2 regions of the Halomonas sp. H33-56 genome follow, and region 2 is predicted to be linked to the other one. Evidence: predicted binding sites of a transcription regulator. Region 2 holds the regulator's gene; the other holds the start of a gene.

Region 1 (2,920 bases), 2.7 Mb from region 2:
GTCGGGCGGCTCGGCCAGCAGTCGATCGAGGATACCGTCGGCCCGCTCGACCGCCTCGACCTCAAGGTCCGGCTGCGCCAGGGCGCGCTCGAGCACCCAGCGTATGGCCCGGTCGTCGTCGACGATCATTACACGAGCGGTATCAGTCATGACTCATCTCCAGGGGAATCAACAGACGGAATTCGGTACGTCCAGGCTCGGACTCGCATTCGATCAGCCCTTCGTGCTGGTGCAGCACCGACTGGGCGATCGACAGCCCCAGGCCGCTGCCCTCGGCACGACCGGACACCATCGGATAGAACAGGGTCTCGCGCAGCGTCTCGGGGACGCCCGGGCCGTTGTCGATCACGCTGACGTCGCAGACCAGACGATGGCGCTGGGCGCCCAGGGTGAACTGGCGGCGCGCGCGGGTCCTCAGGGTCATCACCGGGTTCGGTGTCTCGGACTCGACCAGCGCCTGGACGGCGTTGCGGGCCACATTGAGCACCGCCTGGATCAACTGGGCTTCATCGCCGGTCAACTCCGGCAGGCTGGGATCATAGTCGCGCTCGATGCTCACCCGCGGCTGCTCGACCAATAGCAGCGCGCGTACCCGCTCCAGCACCCGGTGGATGTTCAGCGGCTCTCGCCGACTCACCCGGTTGGGCCCGAGCATGGAATCGACCAGATCGCGGAGCCGATCCACCTCTTCGATGATGATCCGGGTGTACTCCTTGAGCGCCGGCGTCTGCTCCAGGTCACGCTCGAGCAATTGCGCCGCGCCACGAATCCCCCCCAGGGGATTCTTGACCTCGTGGGCCAGCCCCCGCGCCAGCACCTTCATGGTTTCCTGGCGCGACTGCAGCGCTTCCTCGCGGGAAATTCGCAACAGCCGATCCCGTGGTTCCATCTCCAGCAGCAGCTCGTCAGGCGACAGCGGCGTCACGGTGTAGTCCACCGTCAAGGGGTCTCCACCGGCGAGGACCAGCCGCGCCTCCCGTTGGGTATAGGGATGCTGTCCATCCCGGGCCCGTATCAGCACCTCGGCGATATCATCCTCGCCGCTGAGCCAGTCGCTCAGCGCCACGCCGGCAACCCGACTGGCGCTGACCGCCAGCAAGGTCTCCGCCGCCGGGTTCATCCAGGTCGGTCGCAGCTCGCCGTCGAGCAGCATGACCGCAGTTGTGAGGTGTTCGATGATGCCAGGCGTCATGGGTCCATCCTGATGGGGCAAAGCGCCCACTCGATAGAGGCCGCCACGGCGCCAAGCCGGCATTCCATGGTGGCGGTCCAGGTCTCGGCCTCGAGCAGGCGTCAGACAACAACATTCAAAGCAAGAAGCGGGCCAGCCTTGGTGCCAGTGGCACACTCCCGCCGCGCAGGCGCCAGGACGGTGCTTTTGTCGAGGAGGCGGGTCACCGTCGGCGCACCTACGCACCATTTTAGTGCACCAACCTGGTGCAGGGCAGTCTCGCCTGGATCACTGTCCGCACAAGGCCCGCAGATCGCGGGTCAAGGCGGCGCAGGACGAAGGGGGTTGGCGGGAAGCAGGCGGCTGGCGCGCTGTACGTGAATGACGATATCGGCACTGCGTTGACGCACCTCTCCCGACGGGGCCAGCACCACCAGGCCCAGGCGATGCTCGCCACGCTCCAGATTGGTGAGCCACAGTGGGCCGATGCCGGTGACGCTGGTGGCGAGCACACCGTCGACCTCCAGGCCGAGGCGATCCCCCGTCGCCGGAGGCGGGCTGATCGCGGCCAGCACCTTCAATCTTCCCCCGGTCCCCGTGGGCAACACGCTGTCATCCGCCGGGGAGGCGATGGCCAGGACATCGTGGGGCTGGAAGATATCGGCGTCGCTATCCGGGCCTGGTACTGAAGGCGCCGTCGGCCTGGAGGGCGCCGCCACATCCAGCGCAGGGGCGCTGGACAACGGCGGCGGTGCCAGCTCGCGGGCGCCGGCCGAGGGGGTATCGCTGTAGCGCACGATGCCGTCGGGACCGACACTGCGATAGATGGTGCTCGCCGGCACGGTTTCTGCCACCGGCAACGCCAGCCCGGATGCTGCCAGCAAGGCAATGGCCATCAGTGATGGTCGACTCGGCGACGAGGGAGCGCTCTCGCCCCTCTCCCGGCCTGCCCTGCGCGTCCACCGCTGCATCATCGTGATTGCCCTCGCCGACCTTCCCCTGACGAGGATGACGGCAGCCACGACCCGCGCCAAGGGGATCCCTTGCCCAGGCGCAAGGCCCGCGCAAAAAAAATCGGCCCCGCGATCATCGCGGGCCCGACGGAACGCACGAGGCGCTATGCCGATCAGCAGCTGTAGTACATGTCGAACTCGATCGGGTGGGTCGCCATGCGCAGACGCTCGACATCCTCGTTCTTGAGCTCGATGTAAGCGTCGATCATGTCGTCGGTGAAGACGCCACCTTCGGTCAGGAAGCTGCGGTCCTCGTCGAGGGCTGCCAGCGCCTGGTCGAGGCTCTCGGCCACGGTCGGGATGGCCTTGCCTTCTTCCGGCGGCAGGTCATAGAGGTTCTTGTCCATGGCGTCGCCGGGGTGGATCTTGTTCTTGATGCCGTCGATACCGGCCATCAGCATCGCCGCGAAGCACAGGTAGGGGTTGGCGGTCGGGTCGGGGAAACGCGCCTCGACACGCTTGCCCTTCGGGCTTGCGGTGTACGGGATACGGATGGAAGCAGAACGGTTACGGGCGCTGTAGGCCAGCATTACCGGCGCTTCGAAGCCCGGCACCAGACGCTTGTAGGAGTTGGTAGAAGCGTTGGTGAAGGCGTTCAGGGCGCGGGCGTGCTTGATGATACCGCCGATGTAGAACAGTGCCATTTCAGACAGACCGGCGTACTCGTCACCGGCAAACTGGTTCTGGCCGTCCTTCCAGAAAGACTGGTGGACGTGCATGCCGCTGCCGTTGTCGC
Region 2 (2,920 bases):
TGGTGATGTTGTCGTAGTGGCGCTCCACACGGGCGAGCTTCTCTTGTACGTAGTCACGCAGGGGATCGGTCAATTCGACGTGGTGGCCGGTGATGTTGACTTGCATGACAGGCTCCTTGCTCTTTCGGGTGGTGGCTTGATTGTAACCCTTTTTCCGATCCTGCAAACCCCCTCGACGCTACGCAGAAAGACGCAGATGTCATGCGAAATTTCAAGTGCTTGCGCTTTCCCGATAACTAGGCTAGCGACGCCGCAGCGCAAGGCCTCAGCGCAGTCGCTTGCGCTCGCTGGAAGACGGAATATTCATGGCTTCCCGGTACTTTGCCACGGTGCGTCTGGCGACATTGACGCCGTCTTCCGCCAGCAATTCCACCAGTTTGCTGTCCGACAGAGGTTTGCGGGCAGGTTCCTTTTGAATCAACGATTTGATCATGGCGCGGATGGCGGTACTGGAATGGGCGTCGCCATCCTGGCCGACCTGGCTCGAGAAAAAATACTTCAACTCGAACACGCCGCGAGGCGTGTGCACGAACTTCTGGGTGGTCACGCGGGAGATGGTGGACTCGTGCATCTCCACCTTGTCTGCGATATCGGCCAGCACCAACGGTTTCATGGCCGCTTCTCCCTGCTCGAGGAAGTCGATCTGACGCACCATGATTTCCCGGCCGACCTTCAGCAAGGTGTCGTTGCGGCTGGACAGACTCTTGATCAGCCAGCGCGCCTCCTGCAGGTGGTCCTTGAGGAACTGGTTGTCCTGGCTCTTGTCCGCGCGCCGAATCAGCGCAGCGTAGTCGGGCTGGATGCGCAGTCGGGGCATTGCATCCGGATTGAGTTCAACGCGCCAGCCCTCTTCGGTGTGGCGTACCACCAGGTCGGGTATGACGTAGTCGTTATCGCTGTCACCGAACTGGCTGCCGGGACGTGGGTCGAGGCTCCGGATCAGCTCGATGACGCTGTCGAGTTGGTCGTCATCGAGTCCTAGTCGGCGCTTCAGCAGACGTCGGTCGCCGCTGGCCAGCGCCTCGAGAAACTGTCTTACCAGTCGTCCGGCCTGGGGCAGCAGGACGGTATCGCGAGGCAGGCTATCCAGTTGCAGCATCAGACATTCGCGCAGGTCGCGGGCGAACACTCCGGTCGGTTCGAACTGTTGCAGCCGAACCAGCACCGCCTCCACCTCGGCGAGGGGAGGGGGGCGACGACCGTCTTGCTCGAGCCCTTGGGCGATGTCATCCAGTGTCTGCTCGAGATAGCCGTCGGCGTTGACCGCGTCGAGCAGGCTCTCGGCGATCAGGCGTTCCTGGTCGCTGACGTCGAGCATCGCCAGTTGCCAGCTCAGGTGGCTGTGCAGTGACTGGGAGCTTGCCTGGCGCTCGAAATCCGGCGCCTCGCCACTGCCGGCGGGGGTGGTGCCCAGGTCCTGGTAGGTGTCGGACCAGTCGCTGTCCACACTGAGTTCCGAGGGAATCTGATCCGCCCAGTCATCTTCCACGGCTTCCCTGGTCTGCTGTTCGCCGAACTCGTCCTCGAGTTCGAGCATGGGGTTGGCCTCCAGCGCCTGATGGACCTCCTGGCGCAGGTCCAGGGTCGAAAGCTGCAGCAGGCCGATCGCCTGTTGCAGTTGCGGGGTCATGGTCAGCTGGGTACCGATGCGCAGCTGCAGTGACGCCTTGAGGGCCATGGGTCGGGATCCACCAGTGTTGTCGAAAGGCTTTACCCTAACGACGAGTCATCAGACATGCAAGCATCTTGCCAAGTTGGTGTTTTTTGACCTGTGGGAGGGAGTGAAAAGGTCGATGTGGAACAACTTGGTAGGGGGGGGGAGGTGGTTCTTTCGAGGGAGGCCCTGTGTGCAAGGTGAGGCCGACCCTTTCGGGGCCGGCGGTTGGATGCTGATGCTGGCAAGTGTTGCGGCCGCTTGATGCGACTGCGGCTGTCGGGCGGCCCTGCGGTCTAGAGGCGGAAGTTCTCGCCCAGGTAGACCTCCTTGACGCGCTGGTTGGCGAGGATGGACTCGGCGCTGCCCTCGGCGATGATCTGGCCGTCGCCGACGATGTAGGCACGATCGCAGATATCGAGGGTCTCGCGCACGTTGTGATCGGTGATCAGGACGCCGATATCGCGGGCCTTGAGTTGACGAATGATGGACTTGATCTCGCCCACCGAGATCGGGTCGACCCCGGCGAAGGGTTCATCGAGGAGGATAAAGGCCGGCTCGGTGGCCAGGGCGCGAGCGATCTCGACCCGGCGCCGCTCCCCGCCGGACAGGCTCATGCCGGGGTTGTCGCGAATATGGCTGACGTGGAAATCCTCGAGGAGTTGCTCGAGACGTGCTTCTCGGCCCTCGCGGTCGAGGTCCTTGCGGGTCTCGAGGATCGCCATGATGTTGTCGGCCACCGACAGCTTGCGAAAGATCGAAGCCTCCTGAGGCAGGTAGCCGATACCGGCCAGCGCGCGCTGGTGCATGGCCGCGCGGCTCAGGTCCCGATCATCGATGCTGATGCTGCCGGCGTCGGCTCTGACCAGGCCGACGATCATGTAGAAGGAGGTGGTCTTGCCGGCCCCGTTGGGGCCCAGCAGACCGACGATGCTGCCCTGCTCGATTGACAGGCTGATGTCCTGGACGACGCGACGCTTCTTGTAGCTCTTGGCCAGATGGCGAGCGTGGAGAGTCTTCATCAGTTTCCTTGGCTTTCCGGCTCGAGGGTCATGCGAATGCGCTGCTCGCCCTGGACGCCCTGGGCGCTGGAGCGGGCCTGGACCACGCGGCGATCGAGGAAGTACTCCAGATAGGCACCGTCGAAGGTGTCATTGGCCTTGTGCAGCTCAGCCTGGTCGATCAGCTCCATGCGGCGTTCGGCCACGTGGTAGATCACCTTGCGGCCCCAGCCCTTGACCACCGGTTCTTCCGGGGATGGCTTCT

Evidence for each region. The regulator sigma-54, encoded in region 2, starts transcription at its own class of promoters, with help from an activator protein. The targets are predictions, from matches to a motif close to TGGCACNNNNNTTGCTNT.
Region 1: a site for sigma-54 is predicted at 1,310-1,327, ahead of glnL (nitrogen regulation protein NR(II)). Genes of this name have one in related genera too.

Annotation. Positions count from the first base shown of each region.
Region 1 is NZ_JAMSHP010000001.1:4,355,366-4,358,285, forward strand. It holds gene ntrC (nitrogen regulation protein NR(I)) at 1-150, opposite strand, end outside; gene glnL (nitrogen regulation protein NR(II)) at 143-1,192, opposite strand; gene NFH98_RS18695 (DUF4124 domain-containing protein) at 1,492-2,067, opposite strand; gene glnA (glutamate--ammonia ligase) at 2,298-2,920, opposite strand, start outside.
Region 2 is NZ_JAMSHP010000001.1:1,694,387-1,697,306, forward strand. It holds gene hpf (ribosome hibernation-promoting factor, HPF/YfiA family) at 1-106, opposite strand, end outside; gene NFH98_RS07355 (RNA polymerase factor sigma-54) at 266-1,678, opposite strand; gene lptB (LPS export ABC transporter ATP-binding protein) at 1,951-2,676, opposite strand; gene lptA (lipopolysaccharide transport periplasmic protein LptA) at 2,676-2,920, opposite strand, start outside.